3 regions of the Paenibacillus sp. MCAF9 genome follow, and region 3 is predicted to be linked to each of the others. Evidence: riboswitches for the same ligand, from Rfam matches in the RefSeq annotation. Region 3 holds a riboswitch; each other region holds the start of a gene.
The links. A riboswitch is a leader RNA that binds a small molecule or an ion and turns the genes downstream of it on or off. The one in region 3 is predicted to bind ZMP and ZTP.
Positions count from the first base shown of each region.

Region 1: another riboswitch for ZMP and ZTP. It lies ahead of rpiB (ribose 5-phosphate isomerase B); the one in region 3 lies ahead of AB4Z45_RS10040 (IMP cyclohydrolase).
Region 2: another riboswitch for ZMP and ZTP. It lies ahead of AB4Z45_RS29315 (bifunctional 5,10-methylenetetrahydrofolate dehydrogenase/5,10-methenyltetrahydrofolate cyclohydrolase); the one in region 3 lies ahead of AB4Z45_RS10040 (IMP cyclohydrolase).

Region 1 is NZ_JBFREL010000007.1:188,817-194,856, reverse strand. It holds gene glyA (serine hydroxymethyltransferase) at 1-1,109, opposite strand, end outside; gene AB4Z45_RS14970 (TIGR01440 family protein) at 1,208-1,813, opposite strand; gene rpiB (ribose 5-phosphate isomerase B) at 1,830-2,288, opposite strand; ZMP/ZTP riboswitch at 2,387-2,467, opposite strand; gene AB4Z45_RS14960 (low molecular weight protein arginine phosphatase) at 2,551-3,129, opposite strand; gene AB4Z45_RS14955 (manganese efflux pump MntP) at 3,272-3,832, opposite strand; gene AB4Z45_RS14950 (L-threonylcarbamoyladenylate synthase) at 3,956-5,017, opposite strand; gene spoIIR (stage II sporulation protein R) at 5,142-5,906, opposite strand.
Region 2 is NZ_JBFREL010000036.1:18,511-24,550, forward strand. It holds gene AB4Z45_RS29305 (5'-nucleotidase C-terminal domain-containing protein) at 1-2,720, shown strand, start outside; gene AB4Z45_RS29310 (sugar-binding transcriptional regulator) at 2,892-3,848, shown strand; gene AB4Z45_RS29315 (bifunctional 5,10-methylenetetrahydrofolate dehydrogenase/5,10-methenyltetrahydrofolate cyclohydrolase) at 3,926-4,771, opposite strand; ZMP/ZTP riboswitch at 4,837-4,915, opposite strand; gene AB4Z45_RS29320 (ABC transporter ATP-binding protein) at 5,098-6,040, shown strand, end outside.
Region 3 is NZ_JBFREL010000004.1:450,189-456,228, reverse strand. It holds gene AB4Z45_RS10050 (S-layer homology domain-containing protein) at 1-834, opposite strand, end outside; gene AB4Z45_RS10045 (hypothetical protein) at 998-1,729, opposite strand; gene AB4Z45_RS10040 (IMP cyclohydrolase) at 1,984-2,697, opposite strand; ZMP/ZTP riboswitch at 2,757-2,836, opposite strand; gene AB4Z45_RS10035 (S-layer homology domain-containing protein) at 3,033-4,271, opposite strand; gene AB4Z45_RS10030 (DEAD/DEAH box helicase) at 4,384-5,802, opposite strand; gene AB4Z45_RS10025 (SDR family NAD(P)-dependent oxidoreductase) at 5,828-6,040, opposite strand, start outside.

The DNA of each region.
Region 1 (6,040 bases), on a different contig from region 3:
TCTTCCATGCCGCGAGCTGTCGCTGCAGGTGTACCAATACGAATACCGGATGTTACAAACGGGCTTGTTGGATCAAACGGAATGGCATTTTTGTTAACCGTAATGCCTACTTCATCAAGCACATGTTCTGCTACTTTTCCTGTAATGTTCAGATTGCGTGTGTCGAGCAGCATCAAGTGATTGTCTGTTCCGCCAGATACGATATTAAAGCCTTTTGCAACAAGCTCTTCCGAAAGAACTTTAGCGTTCTTAACAACTTGGGTTGCGTATTGCTTGAATTCAGGTTGAAGCGCCTCGCCGAAAGCTACTGCTTTAGCAGCGATAATGTGCATCAAAGGACCGCCTTGCGAGCCTGGGAAAACTGCTTTATCAATCGCAGCAGCCCAAGGTTGACGACAAAGGATCATACCGCCGCGAGGTCCGCGAAGGGTTTTGTGGGTTGTAGTTGTTACAAAATGCGCATGAGGCACCGGGCTCGGGTGAAGGCCTGCAGCAACCAAACCAGCGATGTGAGCCATATCAACCATAAACAATGCGCCTACATCATTAGCAATTTTGCCAAGCTTCTCGAAATCGATTGTGCGCGGATATGCACTAGCGCCTGCAACGATCAAACGAGGACGGTGCTTGAAAGCAAGCTTGCGAACTTCTTCATAATCAATAGTGAAGGAATCTTCTTGTACACCATATGCAACAAAGTTATAAAGCAATCCAGATGCATTAACAGGGCTGCCGTGTGTCAAATGTCCGCCATGTGCTAGATTCATACCAAGCACAGTGTCGCCAGGCTGCAAAGCTGCAAGGTAAACAGCCATGTTCGCTTGTGCGCCGGAGTGTGGTTGCACGTTCGCATGCTCAGCGCCAAAAAGCTCTTTCGCACGGTTGCGGGCAATATCCTCAACGATGTCAACATGCTCACAACCGCCATAGAAACGTTTGCTTGGGTAACCTTCTGCATATTTGTTCGTCAAAACGCTTCCCATAGCTTCCAAAACCGCTTCGCTAACGATGTTCTCGGATGCGATAAGCTCGATATTGTCACGTTGACGAGTAAGTTCTAGTCCTAGAGCTTTCAATACTTCTGGGTCTTGTTTGCGCAAATTTTCCATGATTAAATTCCTCCTCAAATTAGATACCCTTTATCAAGCAAAAACGTCTTCGGTGTCCTTTAGACGCTGAAAATCAAAAAATTATCGCTATAAATCAACTATTCGCAAGTTCCAGCAGATTGCTCTGCCGTTAGATTCTCGCTAAGCTCGTATACCGCTCGGGAGCCGCCTATTAACTTTGGCCTTGTGATAGCCATCGTGACATGCGCTCCTCCAATTTCACGAATCGTCGGACGAACGGGAACAGCCACCCGCTTCAAATGCATACCGATAAACGTATCACCAATATCGATGCCCGCATGCGCCTGCACCGTTTCCACCAAACAAGGTTCCTTCAGCTGACGATAGGCATAAGCTGCCATGGAGCCGCCCGCTTTAGGCACTGGCACTGCACCTACAATATCAAGCCCCAATCGTTCTGCAGAAGCTTGATCAATGACAAGCGCGCGATTCAGATGCTCACAGCATTGATAAACGGGAATAAAGCCAACTTCGCTGCGAACCGCTTCAACGCCTGCGTAAATTTGTGCAGCCGTTTCAATGGTGCCCGAAGTCCCGATGCGATGACCAAGCACCTCACTAGTACTTACACCGATTACTAGCAGCTGACTCATGCCAAGCTTGCCTGCCGCTGCCAGTTCCCGAACAATTTGCTCAACCTGTTCTGCAATGCTTCCAAGCTGTACGTTTTCGTCTACGTTCATTGCGAATGCCCCCTAATTAGGACTGGCTGATGTACTGTTCTTCAATTTGTTTCACTTTACTAACACGACCGACATGGCGTTCTCCATTTGAGAACGGCGTTTCAAGCCATATGCGAATAATTTCGAGTGCCACTCCAGGACCGATTACTCGTTCCCCAAGCGCCAAAACATTAGTATCATTATGCTCCCGAGTGGCTTTGGCTGAGAACATATCATTCACAAGCGCACAGCGGATGCCGCGTACTTTATTAGCCGCAATCGACATGCCGATACCTGTTCCACAAATGAGTATACCGCGCTCTGCTTTGCCGCTCGTAACAAGGTCGCATACGGGCAATGCATAGTCCGGATAATCGACGGATTGGTCACAGTTGCAGCCAAGATCTTCAATTTCATGACCAAGCGATCGAAGAAACGGTACAACTTCGTCCTTCAAACGATAACCTGCATGGTCAGCACCAATAGCAATTTTCAACGCAAAAGACCTCCTTAGAAATGAAACATCACAGTGCTAGTATACCTATTTTTGCCCAAAAAGACGAAAAAAGAGCATGACATGCTTATTAGCATGCTGCTCTTTGCCCAGGCGACCGGCCGTATATTCCGATGCTCCACCGTGGTTACCCACTTCCGTCGCCAGTTACATCGGAAACCGTATATTGTCATTTTATTATATCTTATACAGCTGCAAAAATCAATCGAACGGGAACAAAAATGACTTCCGCAACCCTGAACACTTATCTTTTGGCCAGCTTGTCCAGCAGCTTGACGAGCGCGTCCTCTATTTCGTTAGCACTGCTGCTGTATATAGCAAGCGAGCCTCCGAAAGGATCAACGATGTCAAAGCTCGGTATGCGACGCTCCAGCTCAAGCAATCGTCTTCTCTCGCCAGTCGTCAGCTGTTGGCCAAGCGCCTGCTTCATATGAAGCTCTGTATAAAGCTGCTCCAGCTCCTCAATATCGGCGAGCACTTGTGCGTCTTGATTTGCATATTCCTTTAACGTATAGATTTTGTCGACCGCTTCGGGATGCCATTGCAGCAAACCGCGCTTATGATTAACCGTCATTGTCAAAATAATATCAGCCCAACCAACCGCTTCGCTCGTCAGCGCCAGCGACGTGCTCTTATGCTCGATGTCCCGCTGCCTAAGGGTCTCCACAGCATGAGCTGACACGGGCAGTCCATCAATAGTAGATATGCCTGCGGAGCGAACGGCTACGGTGATCCCTCTCAATGCAGCCATTCGGCGAAGCATAGCCTCTGCCATCGGTGAGCGGCATGTATTGCCTGTACATACAAATAAAATACGTTTCACACTGCCAACTCCTTTTTGCACGTTATTCCAAGCTGTTCAACGATTAAGCGAAAACACCTGCAGCATTCCTTAGATGCTAAAGCAGCTTTGGCTTGAAATTTAAAATAAGACTGAAATTTTGTTCCGCTTTCTTACTTGTATTCTAAAAGATAAACAAGATGCCGAACACGAACAAAATTCCTCCGCCTATGGCCTCGCCATATTCGCCAAGCTGACCGCTGACTTTACGCCCCAGCATTAAACCACATATCGACATCAGCCCGCCGAGCAGACCGATAAGTAAAACCGTCATCAACATGTTTGCAGCGAACATCCCAAGCGTAATGCCTACTGAGAACGAGTCGATACTGACGCTAAGCGAAAGCACGAGCAAGCCCCAAAAAGATTTATGGTCAAAAGATTGAACCGCCTCGCCGCGCAGCGAGCTATAAATCATATGTCCGCCGAGCAGCACTAGCAAAATGCCTGCCGCAGTCGTGGCTACATCTCCAAGCAAGGAGCCGACGTATTGACCTGTAAAAATACCTGCCAGCGGCATGATCATATGAAACAATGCAGTTACAATGCCAAGCTTCAAAACATCTCGCAGCCTTATGCCTTTGAGCCCTATTCCGAGTCCCAGAGAAAATGCGTCTAGACTGAGTGCCACCGCAATAAAAAGCAGCGTCAAAAACTGTCCAGCTTGTAATTGTGCTTCAATCACAGCCTATCTCCCCCATGTCCGCTTGTAGTCTTTACCAAACATATGCGGACATGAGGACAAACATACTAGTGCGGTTTCAAGCTAATTTTGTTTCAAAAATGATCGTTCCCCTTACAGTGCTTTCTATACACGAATAATTCGGTTTCCAGCCGCTTTGGCTAACCGATTCATAAGCGCTGCGCCGATCCCATGCTCCGTGCAGCCCTCTGCCCAAATACGCTGAGCGCCTGCCCCGTCAAAATCTCGCAATGCCGCATAAAGCTGGTGCGCTGCTGTGCCAAGCTCCGCCTCGCTGCCTAATGAGAAAACATGATCTGCATCGTAGCGATTCAATCTCTCTTCGAAAGCAAGTACGCCAGTTACCTCGCCGCGCTTCTTTGCAGCTTCTACTTGATCTCGAATGTACGCTGACACAGCTTCAAATTGGCCTTGCACAAGCTCAAGCTCCCCTTGTGGCGCATAATGAGTATATTTCATGCCTGGCGATCGCGGAGCCGACTCCGGTTCATCTACCGAGGCACTATCAACCAACGCATGGGGTGCCGCTTCTTGAAGCGCTTCGCGCGTAATGCCGCCTGGCCGTAAAATTCGAATGCCATGCTCGCCAGCAAGCTCAATTACAGTAGATTCCAGGCCGACGCCTGTTGCACCGTCATCAACAAGACCATCGATCCGCCCATCCAAATCCTCCAGCACATGCTCAGCAAGTGTTGGGCTTGGCCTTCCAGAACGATTGGCGCTTGGTGCAGCAATTGGACAATCTGCGATCTCAAGCAGCGCAAGCGCTGTTCTATGATCCGGTATTCGAATACCAACGGTAGACAGTCCTGCCGTTACGAGCGGCGATAACGCATCCTCGCGAACGGGCAGTACAATGGTAAGTGGTCCTGGCCAAAACTGTTCCATCAACGATGAAGCCAGCTCCGAATACGGCAGCACCAGCTCATCTAACTGCTTGCGACCCGCAATATGCACAATAAGAGGGTTGTCCGATGGACGTCCCTTTGCGGTGAATATCCGCTCAACCGCCGCCGAGCTGCGAGCATCCGCGCCAAGCCCATAAACCGTCTCCGTAGGGAAAGCAATAATACCGCCTTCTCTTAATTGGCTGGCAGCCTCCGATAATTGTTCCCGCAGCTGAGAATCATGAGCCTGTTTTACGCGCCATACATTTGTTTTAGTCATCTCTATCCTTCAATCCTTGCTCTTAATTGAAATTGTTCATTCATTCGTTATTATAGCATAAGCACCCGCAAACAAGCAGAAACGACAACTGCACCTTTACATTCAAAGGTGCAGCTGTCGTTTCTTATGAAAACAGTGATTTAATCCAATTGATAAAAGATTCAATCATTTCCCAAATAAAAAATTTTGCTTCCGGCGCTTCGCCTTGGGAAGGAGTATCTGCTGGAGCTGCTGCTAATGAAGCTGTCTTAGCCGCTGCACTATTCGATTTCACAACTGATGCTTGCTCTGTCTCTGTTCCAGCTGCTGCTGATGCTTCACCGCTTACAGCATCGATAAAACATAACGGCGGGAACAATACACACCACCAATTTTGTCCGCCGCCTTCGCCAAGTGTAATACGAAGGGCTTCATAGTCGCCAGCAGGGTAAACTTGATTGCCGTACATTTTTGTCGGGAACGGTACCATTCCAAGCTCTGCGGATGAGCCATATTCAAAGCCGCGGCTCTTTAGCACTTCTGCTGTAATGCGTTCAATTTCAGGCATATTAGCGAGAATCGTCTGACGTGCTTCCTCAATCGTCTGAGGTCCCGTCACCCAGCTATTCATCGCTTTAACGATTTCATCCCGGACAAGACGTTTCACGACTTGATCAGCAGGATTATCGGAATTGGCTAAAATACGAAGGCGAATGGCTTCCTGTGGGATCTCTCCGCCTGCAACCGCAGCATCCATTTGCTGAGCTTCCCAGCTCATAATTAAAATGATAAGTGCAAAAATAATAAAACCATATGATTTGCGATAAACAAATTTATTAGCCTTACCCGAATTAGAATGAGCGGATTTAGAAATATTGGAATAGGAATGAATAGAATAATGGCTGGACATATAACACAAGCTCCTCTCGTCGCACCCGTCAGTGCGTCTGCTTGCGTTCCGGAACGTATCTATCCGTCATTATGTCCGCTTTGCTTAATATATAAACCTATCAATCTATCTATTTTTTATCTTATCGCAGACGC
Region 2 (6,040 bases), on a different contig from region 3:
TGGAAGTTATGCCATTCGGCAATAATCTTACATCACTTCGTATGACGGGTCAGGAAATTGTGGATGCGTTAGAGAATGGTGTAAGCGGCATTGAAACGGTTCAAGGTCGATTCCCACAAGTATCTGGCATGCGTTACTACTATGATTCCAAGAAGCAGCCGGAAGTACTAGATGCGAATGGACAGCTTGTAACTGCGGGTAAGCGTATAGCAAAGGTAGAAATTAAGAACGCTGACGGCAGCTACAGTGCTATTGATCTGAATGCTTATTATTTTGTAGCAACAAATTCTTTTATGGCTAATGGCGGAGACTTCTACCGCTCCATGAAGAAAGCGAAAGATGATGGTCGTCAGTATGAGATGAACATCGTTGACTACGAGGTGTTTATCGAATACCTTACGAAAATAGGCACTATCAATATGGGGTTAGAAGGCCGTATTACAGATCTAAAAGGCGAGCCGCTTCCAGGTGACAACGATCCATTTAAGCTAACGATTATGCATGTGAACGACACGCATGCTCACCTTGATTCGATTGCAAAACGTTTTACAGCGATTAAAGAAATTCGTGCAGAAGTAAAAGACTCTATCTTGCTAGATGCAGGTGATGTGTTCTCAGGTACGCTGTTCTTCAACAAATATCTTGGTCAAGCGGACTTGGCGTTTATGAATAAGATTGGTTATGACGCGATGGTATTCGGAAACCACGAATTCGATAAAGGTCCATCCGTACTTGCTGATTTTATTAAAAAAGCGGAGTTCCCGTTTGTAAGCTCAAATATCGACTTCAGCAAGGAACCTGCAATGAACGGACTTGTGTCTGAGCAGGCAATCGGTAAACCAGCTGCGAAAGGTAAAATTTATGACGCGATCATATTGGATGAAGGCGGGCAAAAGATCGGCGTATTCGGCTTAACAACGGAGGACACAAAATTCCTTGCATCGCCAGGAGATAATATTGTGTTCGAGGATTATATTAAGAAAGCTGAAGAAACGGTCAAAATGCTCGAAAAAGAAGGCATCAATAAGATTGTGGCATTGACGCATCTAGGAAATGAATTTGATAAAGTATTGGCTGAGAAGGTTACGGGCATCGACGTTATCGTCGGTGGACATAGCCACACGAAGGTTGACGCACCGCTTGTATATCATGCTACGGGAGAACCGACACTCGTTGTACAGGCAGAACAATATGGCAATTATTTGGGCCGTTTGGACCTCGAATTCAATAACAAAGGGATATTGACCGCATGGAATGGCAAGCTGCTTACAGTTAGCGGTTATGCAGCGGACCCGGAAGCTGTTGAAATGTTGAAGCCATACAGTGCGGGTGTTGCCGATATTCAGAAGCAAGTCATCGGTAAAACAAATGTGTTCCTGGATGGTGATCGTAATTCTGTACGGTCAAAAGAAACCAACTTAGGAAACTTGATCACAGACGGTATGGTCTCCAAAGTAAAAAGCTTCGTAAACAGCAACGAGGCATTAAAGCAATTGGATGTAAAAGGTTATGTTGGCATTCAGAATGGCGGAGGTATTCGCGAATCAATTAAGAAAACCGCTGAGGGTAAAGTAGATGGAGACATCTCGATGGGCGAATTACTTACGGTGATGCCTTTCGGAAACAACCTTACGGCGCTTCGTATGACAGGCCAAGAAATTATTGCTGCGCTTGAGAACGGTGTAAGTGGAATCAAAACCGGAGAAGGCCGCTTCCCGCAAGTATCGGGCATGCGCTTCTACTACGATTCTAATAAGAACCCTGAAATATTGGATGCAGACGGAAAGCTTAAGCAGGCTGGCGAACGCATTACGAAGGTTGAAATTAAAAACGCAGACGGCAGCTACAGCGCAATTGATTTGAATGCTTATTATTTTGTAGCAACAAACTCATTTATGGCTAATGGCGGCGATTTCTATCGCTCGATGAAGCAAGCCAAAGATGCTGGACGTCAGCACGAAATGAACATTGTTGACTACGAGGTATTCTTGGAGTATATCAATCAACTAGGTACGATTAATGCAACGACAGAAGGACGCATTGTTGATGTGAATGTTGTAGTTCCGACACCTACTCCAACACCAACAACACCGCCGGTGACAACACCGACGCCGACACCAACGCCAACACCGACGACACCGCCGGTGACGACACCAACGCCGACACCATCCATCACATTTAGTGATGTACGCGGCCACTGGGCGGCAGATGCTATTGCGAAGGCAGTGGAAATTGGGTTTGTTAATGGGTATGGAGACGGCACGTTCCACCCTGGAGACACAGCAACAAGAGCACAATTTATTACAATGGTAGGCAGGGCGCTGAAGCTTGAATCGTCGACAAGCAAGCTGGACTTTGCAGATGCAGATAAAGTTCCTGCATGGGCACGCTCCTTCTTTGCACAGCTTATTGAAGATAAGGTCATTGCAGGCTACGAGGATAATACGCTTCGACCATCAAGTGAATTAACAAGAACGGAAATGACCGTAATTCTTGTTCGCGCACTAGGCATTAAAGTTGATCCGAAGGCGAAGCCGACGTTTGCTGATTTGAGTGACATCCCTGTATGGGCACGTCCTTATATCGCTGCGGCACAAGCCGAAGGACTAGTAGCAGGCATGGGCGGCAATAAATTTGCACCTAAGAAAAATGCAACAAGAGCAGATGTGGTTACACTGATTTTGTCCGCACTAGAGTATGAAGGAAGAAACGGAATTTAATTAAGCAAAAGCGTCCCATTCCACTTGTTAAGAGTGGGGTGGGACGTTTTTTTTAGTAAGATTTGTTGTTTTCATACAAAGAAGGCGACACTTCATTTGAAACCTATGTTAAATTAGAGGGAGTAGATACCGTTTGCATTTCTAGACATAAATAGAAAGAGTGAAACTTGGATGGCTGATGATCGACTGGATGATAAGCTTAGCAAAATGATTGATGTAGCAAGGCTGTATTATGAACTAGATTATAATCAGGAAGAAATCGCTCAGAAGCTGGGGGTATCGCGCCCTACGATATCAAGATTTTTACAGCAGGCGAAAGATGAGGGGTACGTTCAAATAAAAATCGTACACCCGAACGAAAACAATTTTGTTCTGGCGAATCGTTTGGAAGCGAAGTTTGGGCTGAAAAAAGCGGTTATCGTTTCTGTGCCGCAGTATGAGGACAGCATCGTAAAAAGGTATATTGGCGAAGCGGCAGCGAACTATTTATACGATACGGTAAAAGATGGCGATATCATTGCGACAACGTGGGGAACGACGCTCTTTCAAATGGCTTCTCAGCTTAAGGATAAGCCGGTTCGCGACGTTAAGGTCGTGCAGCTCAACGGAGGGGTTAGCCATTCAGAGACCAATACATACGCTTATGAAATTGTTCATTTATTCGGCAAGGCTTTCCATACGATACCTTACTTTATTCCGTTGCCGGCGCTTGTTGATCATGAGGTTGTCAAGCGGACGATTGAATCGGATCGCCATATCCGCAATATTTTGGAGCTAGGGAAGCTCTCTAATATTGCCGTTGTAACCGTGGGAGCCCCTACGGATGATTCTGTATTAATTAGAGCCAATTATTTCACAGATTCCGATCTGGAAATTATTCGCGAGAAGGCAGCTGGGGATATATGCTCACGCTATATCGATATAACAGGCAATATTTGTTCAACACTCATGAACCAGCGCACGATTGGAATCAGTCTCGATGAACTGAAGCGCAAGGACCAGTCGATACTTGTGGCAGGCGGAGCGAAGAAGGTAGATGGCATTTATGGCGCGCTGCGCGGCGGCTACACGAATGTACTCATTACCGATCAGTTTACAGCGAGGTATCTATTAGAACGGGATGTGTAGACGTCCTATAGAACGAACGAGGGGATCTTAGCTGCAAGGCAGCAAATAAGATCCTCTCGTTTTTCTTCCTATCTCTCTTAATGAAGTGCAAATCGCTCAGCGGAGTCAACCGTATGCTTCAGAAGCGTGGCGATCGTAACAGGACCTACGCCTGCAGGCACAGGGGTGATCGCACTTGCTTTTGCTAGGCACGCCTCGTAATCAACGTCCCCAATATTCCCTTTATTGTACCCTGCATCTAGCACTACAGCGCCATCGCGAATCCATTCGCCTTGAATAAAGCTTGGTTTGCCGACTGCAGCAACGACGATATCGGCAAGACGCAATAGCTCCGCTACATTTTCCGTTTTGGAATGACAGGTTGTTACGGTTGCATTGCGGTTCAGCAGCATCTGAGAAACGGGTTTGCCGAGAATCGGGCTTCGTCCAACGACGACGGCATGTTTGCCTTCAACCTTGATGTTATAGTAATCAAGAATAGCCATAATAGCAGCAGGGGTACATGACGGATACTGGGCATAACCAAATGCATTTTGAGCAAAACCTAGCGCGGTTACACCATCAACATCCTTATGGATACTAATCGCTTCAAAGGCAGCACGCTCATCAATTTGATGCGGTACGGGGTGCTGCAAGAGGATGCCGTGAATAAGCGGGTCTTCATTAAGCTGCAAAATAACGTCAATCAAATCATCCGTTGAAATGTTTTTGTTCAAATGAATACGTTTGGAATCAATGCCAAGCCTCTTGCATGCATTGCCCTTCATTCGAACGTAGGTTTCAGACGCAGGGTCATCGCCCACCAGTATCGTCGCTAAGCATGGAATGATTCCCCGCTTGCTTAGAGTCTCAACTCTTTCTTTCAATTGCTCTTTAATCGCATCGGCCACAATGGCTCCATCCAAAATCAGTTTCTCCGTCATCTTCTACCTCAGCCCCTTATAAATAGATGTTAAAAAAACATAAAAAGGCAAGGGGTATGTCCCCTTACCTTTGCCCAGGCGTACGGCTAATGATCTGTGCGCTTCCTCATGGCTATCCATGTTCCGCCAGTTACGCACAGCTTTTTATTGGTATTTTGATTTTAACAGGTGGAAAGTTCAAAAGCGAGCCATCAACGTTATTTTATGATTATTTAGGTGTAGAAACAAGAGAATGGGTGCTATAATTACTATACCAAGAGGGAGCGGGTCGCGCTGCCCTCTTTATTTGCAGTTTGCGCAAAATGATGGGAGATTGAGGTGGTAAGTTGTTAAAGCTCACTAGATTTTTGAGGAAATATTGGCTGAGCGCTGTGCTGGCACCGTTGTTTATGCTGCTAGAGGTGTTCATGGATTTGCTGCAGCCGCGGTTCATGGCGAGCATTGTGAATGAGGGCATTATAGCAGGTGATCTCACAGCAATCGCGAGCACCGCTCCCAAAATGCTGATCGCCGCATTAATCGGACTAATAGCAGGTGTCGGCTGTACGGTGTTCTCGACGATAGCGTCGCAAAACTTTGGGGCTGATCTGAGGCAGGAGCTGTTTCAAAAAATCCAGTCGCTGTCGCTTCGATCGCTTGACCGTTTTGGTTCAGGCTCGATCGTGACGAGACTGACGGGCGATGTCACACAAATTCAGAACTTAGTATTGCTGCTGCTTCGCGTATTTGCACGAAGTTCATTCATTATTATCGGCAGTCTGGTCATGGCTTTTGTAATAAGCCCGCGCCTATCTATTATTTTGCTCGCAATGATACCCTTATTAGCTCTCTTCCTCATCATTACAACTCGGATTACCGTTCCTTTGTTTTCAATGATGCAGCACCGGCTCGATCAAGTGAATACCGTTATGCAAGAAAATTTGTCCGGTATCCGTGTTGTGAAAGCATTTGTACGGTCCGATTACGAGGAAGAACGTTTTAATGAAACAAACTCAAATCTACTGCATGCCAGTCTAAAAGCAGCTAAGATCGTTGCGCTTAATACGCCGCTTGTGTCGATCATTCTTAATTTTAGCATTGTAGCTGCATTATGGTATGGGGGAATGCTTTCTGAGCACGGGGCGCTGTCAGTGGGCAGTCTCGCCGCCTTTTTAACTTATATTACACAGCTTCTCTTTTCTACTCTAGGACTTGGAAATCAATTGATTGCAATCTCTCGGGCCAAGGCTTCTGCTGACCGAATTAACGAGATATTGGAGGTGCCGGCAG
Region 3 (6,040 bases):
AAATACGAGCTCTCCGTCCGATTCGTCAAAAATAACCGTTTCTTTTTTGTTAATGATTGATCCGTTTCTATTGAAAGCTGCTTTGATGGAATTCGAACGGTTAATCGTATCAAATGAAGTGATTCCTTCAAATACTTGACTCACTTTTGCTTTGTAAGCATCTACTTTGCTCGCGTCCAAAACGCCATTAGTTAAGTAATCGCTCCACACATTTGTTGAAGCCAAAGAGGAAACAATTTTCTTTTTGTTATACACAAACAGGAATGGTGCTTCAATTTTTTTCGCTGAGCCTTCTGAAATTACTGCGCCCTTGCTGTCTTTTTTCGTATAGCTAACGATATCTCCTGCTGGAAGTACTTCATCGAGGTTCGTTAAATATTTTCTGACCAGCTCGACATACGCTTCTGCAAAATCAAAAGTGTTGTTGCCAACTTTGATTTCTTTCGTTTGCGTTTCAGCAATCTCTAGTGATTTGCCATCTAACCTTGTATCAAAGTTATAGATGGTTTTTACACCATATTGCTTTGCCACCTGATTAATAAAGCCAATATTCGCTTGTGTTTTATCGCTCCAAGCTCCGCCAAACAACACAACATATGTGCCTTCGCTGTCAAAGAGATTAATAATATCTTCATACGTTACCGTTTGAAGAATATGGTTCTCATCATCCAAATGATCATACACATTATTAAAATAGTTATAATGGCTGGCGCCGCTATTTACTAGAGTTTCCGAAGCTGGATTGGCATTAACGATATTGGCAGCTGGCAAAATTAATAATGCAGCCAATATAAGAGCTAACCATCTTTTGGATGTATTAAATTGTAATTTCATGTTCATTCCTCGTTTTCATCAAATTTTGTCGATGTGCCAAGTGTGAAATATGTATTCTCCACTAGTCGCTTCAAGATCTCGTGCAGGGAGCCGGTCATAAGAGGCTGATCTGCCTCTTATGGCCACCCCCATTTCATAATTCATGAATACGTATTTCTTGTTTCTAGCAGATTTCTTCTTCCGTCGTCGATGGTGCTGGCTGTTGACCTTCGGAAGACGAAGATGATGATGAAGAGGAAGAAGAAGGAGCCTCTGAGGATGATGGTGCTTTCGGCTGTACCGTATCTTTTTTCACAAATGAGACCGATTTAGATGGCTTCTTTTCTTCTTTTGCAGCTGGCTCTGCTGGTTTCGATTGTGTTTCTTCTTTCGCAGCAGGTGCTGCTGCTTTTGGCTCTTCTTTTACAACGGCTGCAGCTTTAGGCTGGCTTTCTTCTTTCACCGTCGTTGCTGCTTTAGGCTGGGCAGTCTCTTTCGGCTGAGTCGCTGTTTTTTCAACCGATGTATTTGCTTTAGCCGCAGGCTCTTCCTTTGCTGCTGCCGCTTTAGCTGCAGGCGCCTCTTCCTTCTTATCTACAGCAAGAGTAACTTTGGATTTATCTTCTTGTTTCGCATCTTCTTTTTCTGCTTCAGGTTTATTAGCCTCTATCGTGTCCGCCGTTTTTGCTTGCGGTTGTTTTTCGCCTTCTGCTGCAGCTGTGTTTACTTCTGATTTTTTCTCTGTGTCAGAAACGGTAATGATTTTGGATTGATTCTCTTCTTTTGCTTCGGTAACAATTGCAGCGTTGTCCTTCACCGCAGGCGCACCTTGCGCCTGTTTGGCAGATACGACAACATAGGTTAGAGCTGAGAAGGCTACTGTTGCAGAAATTAATGTTAGTGTTAGTTTTTTCATGATTGTAAACATCCCTTTCGCTTCGCTCTTTGAGCTTTTTTGTTTTTTTGGATAAAAAAAGGAGACCCAACAAGGCGCAGAACTGCGCTCCTATTGAATCTCTGGTGGTCCAGTAGATTATCTTCTTTTGTCATCCTACAAAATGGTTTTTCAACTCACTTTGAATATATTCCTATATTATTCCTCAAAAACGACCCTGTCAACGATTATTTAAATTTTTCCCATCGTTTTTGTCGGAATTAATTATAGAGACACTAAAACGTCTGATTTTTATTTATTATTTTAAATTCCACCTTACGATCATCGGTATGAATAAACTTCACAAGCAATGAAATTTTATGATCTGCGTTTATGCTGCTCCAGTAAAATTGAGCCGTTTCATCCATTGAATCAAATAAAGGAACCTCCAGCGGTTCACCTTCAAAAGATCTCAAAATACCATTTTCTTCACCTTTATAAGTGTGAATGCAATGACCTATCCCTTTTGTAAAAGAGTCGTAATGAAAGAAATGACGGATGCAAAATGACGGATCGTTTTGCCTTGTTTTCAAAATGGACAAGCTGTACAAAGCTGATTCAGTATCAATAATACCGGAAATACGCGGTGTATAATGGGGAGCATCCGGTTCAAACTTTCTGCTTTTTAATGCATCTTCAAACGTTGCACTTTTGCCATAAGCTTCATAGATGGTTTCAGTCTGATCTCCATTGGAAATGATATGCATCCCATTCATACTCTTTATCGGATCATAAATAATCAATGAAGGGTCTTCCATTTTTGCCGCATCATATGCTATGTTTCTTACAAACTGCTCATTGCGCTCAAAGATTCGGTTGCGACTGTTCGCGCTTCTGCCCATTATCCAATACACTTGAACAAAATGTTTTCCTGACGGGCTCATCCCCACGATTATTGTTCTACCAGGATACGGATTATTAAATAACTGATCTTCATAGGACTGCAACATACTCACCTCAACCTTTTTATTTTATCTGAAAATAAAAAAAGCATTTGATCATCGATCAAATACTTTGCCCAGGCGCACGACATATGAAATAGGTGCTCCCTCGTGGTCATCCACGTTTACGCCAGTTGCACCTACCTGAAATTTACATTTATTATAGTTCGATATCGCAATTGAAATCAAGCTCTATTTCTAACGAACTGTTTCGTGCTTATTATGCAGAAAACTAAGCGCTGCTGGATTCGTAAGCTATTATATTGATTGTTGAGCAATGGAAAAAGGGCTGTTCCAAAAGTAGAAAAATCTACTTTCAGGACAGCCCTTCTCTTATTTAAACCTTATTTCACTTCAATTGATTTAACTGTGCCATTGTCGCCTTTTACTTGTACATATTGACCAACCTTCAGCTGCGAGGAGTCACCTGTGATGACTACACTTGGATCAATGCTGAATGTTGTGACAACTGCCTGTGAGTTTTCATATCGAGTAATGAGAGAAACCGTCGTCAATTTCGCCTGATTGTTGAACGTTAATGTATTAATAATTCCGTTCTCCGAGAAAGCTGTACTAACAGGAGCCGACTTCGTTACTTCAATAAATACGATACGATTGAGATACGTACGAACGAGTACCTCATCACCTGCTCGGAGTGAGCTCACTGGCGATTTTTTATCATCTCTGAAAATAAACACATTCGAATCTAATGCTAGTGAAACCTCCGTGTTATCTCCTTTAACAACCGTCAGCTTGCCATCAGCAGGAGCTGCTTTTAGCTTGCCTATAATGGCTTGTGCATCATGATTAGGCATTTCCGTATCTGTACGATCGAGAAGCGCTGCCAGCTCTGCACGGGTTACTGGTTGATTAGGACGGAACGTTTTTCCATTCTTATCATTGTAGCCGGTAATAATGCCTTTCTTCAAAGCAAGAGCTACATAACCTACTGATCCAGCAGGGATCTCTTTTGCATCCTTAAAGTCAAGCTTCGTATTATTGAGCGCCTTCGCTTCGTCTTCCAGTTTAAGCGCTTTTACGAGAAGAATCGTAGACCATAGCCTTGTCGCGTTTGCTTCCGGTTTCACTTCCGATTCAGTCTCAGAGAATAGATCGTTCTCCAGCGCTACTGCAACGTAACCAACAGCCCAAGGGTATTTTTTTGCGATTTTATCCCCGTCATTAAATTGCAAATCCGTTTTCATTTTATCTGCTGATTCCGCTTGTGAGCGAAGACCCATCAATCTGACAGCAGCAGTCAACGTTTCAATACGGTTGATTTTCTGATTAGGCTTAAATGTACCATCCTCGTAGCCAGTAAATACGCCCTTTGACGCTAACCGCATAATGTATTCCATAGCCCACTTCAGATCGTCCTCATCTTGGAATTGCCATGTTACTTTATGTTTATCGTCCTTGTCATACTTGTCATCCTTGTCCTCATGACGGCCTTTATCATCATTACGATCGCCATCATGCCCTTTGCCTTTACCGCCATCTGCAAAAGCTGACGTCGCACCGCCCGCAAGCATCAGCAGCGCAAGCGAAGAAATTGCTGTCTTTTTCCACATTGTTTGTTTCATCAAGAAAGCCACACTCCTTTTTCGATTGCGGGTTTTGCCGCATTTTTTACCTTCGCCCATACGTTTCGGGAGAGGCAGATCGATTTAAGAGGGTGGCTTTCAAAATAAATTTTTATGATTGTTCCTTATCGGCCTCGCGTTTAGCTTTCAGCCACTTAGGAGCACCTTTGTTTTTACCTTCGCGCTTTCGCTCCACTTTCTTAGGAGCAGGCTTCGCTGCTGGCTTTGGTTTCGGCGGAGCAGTTACTGCTTTCGTCTCTACAAGCTTCGTTTGTTTCGGAGCAGCAGCTGCACTTTTATTCTCTGCAGCTCGCTTCGTTTGCAACGCTTCTGAGCGATCTGCAAGCTTTGCTTCATGACGAGCCGCAAACGGTTTTGTTGCTTCTCGCAGCTCTTCCTCGCTAAGAAGCTTTCCTCTGAACATTGTCCGTTCTGTCAATTCGATGCCCAGCTGCTTGCGGAATTTCTCCATAATAAACAGCTCCTGCGGCGTAACAATGGAAACGACTGTACCAGGACGTCCCATACGGCCCGTGCGTCCTGCACGATGCACATAGTGATCCGCATCCGATGCAGGATCAAGCTGAATGACGAGCGGCAGACCTTCAATATCAAGGCCTCTAGCCGCAACATCCGTCGCTAGCAGCAGCTGGCAGCGACCCTCGCGAAAACGTGTCAATGTTGCTGCACGGCGCTGTTTATCCGCATCCCCATACAAAGCCTCAACAGTAAAGCCTTCATAGCTTAGTTTCGATTCCCAGTTGGAAATGTTGTCGGTATCATTTAGGAAAAGCAGCGCAGAGGCCGGGTTCAGCAAGCGAACAAGTCTTCTTGCCGTATCGGTTTTATCACGCTTATCGCTAACGATAAAGTAATTATCGATCGTTTGTGATACGGTATGCTCCGGCGTAACCTGAATGCGTTCCGGGTTTTTCATCCAGCGTCCTTCAAAACGAGCCATTTGATCTGGATATGTCGCGGAGAAAAAAGCAATTTGGTGTTCTTTACCGACACTATGCAAAATGATCTCGACCTCTTTTGTCGAGCCGAGCTGAAATACTTGATCCGCTTCATCAACTACAACATTTTTCACATCATTCAGCTTGAGCTTGCGCAGCTTAAGCAATTCGTGAATTCGCCCTGGTGTACCAATAACCAGCTGCGGGCGCAGCTTCAATTTCTCTACCTGCCGCTTTAATGCAGCTCCGCCAATCAATTGCTGAACGCGAATGTTCAGCGGCTCCGCGTACACTTCTGCTACACGAACAATTTGCATCGCAAGCTCCTGTGTTGGAGCCAAAATAATCGCTTGAATCGCGCTTGAATGCGAATTAAGCTTCTGAAGAAGCGGCAACAAATACGCAAGCGTTTTACCTGTGCCCGTCTGCGACCTCGCTGAAACGTCGCTTCCTCCAAGCAGTATTGGAATCGTATTTGCCTGTACATCGGTTGGTTCAATAATTCCATTTGCTGTGAGCTTATCCGACAGCAGTTCATTAATTCCTATTTCATACCATGTGTGCTTACTCATTTTTAATCCTCTCTCATTTAAACCTTTATTTTCGATTTAACATACCGCCGAATAGCCGATCAATGGTTCGCGGCAGCATTTGATATAGTTTAATACCAAAAGCTGCGGTTTTCGGCAGGTCAAGCTCGGCTTTTCTCCGCTCGATTAAACGAATGATTTTTTTGACTACATATTCTGGCTTCATCATAAACCAATTGACATTTTTAACGTAAGAGCCGGAAGGATCAGCCAGCGAGAA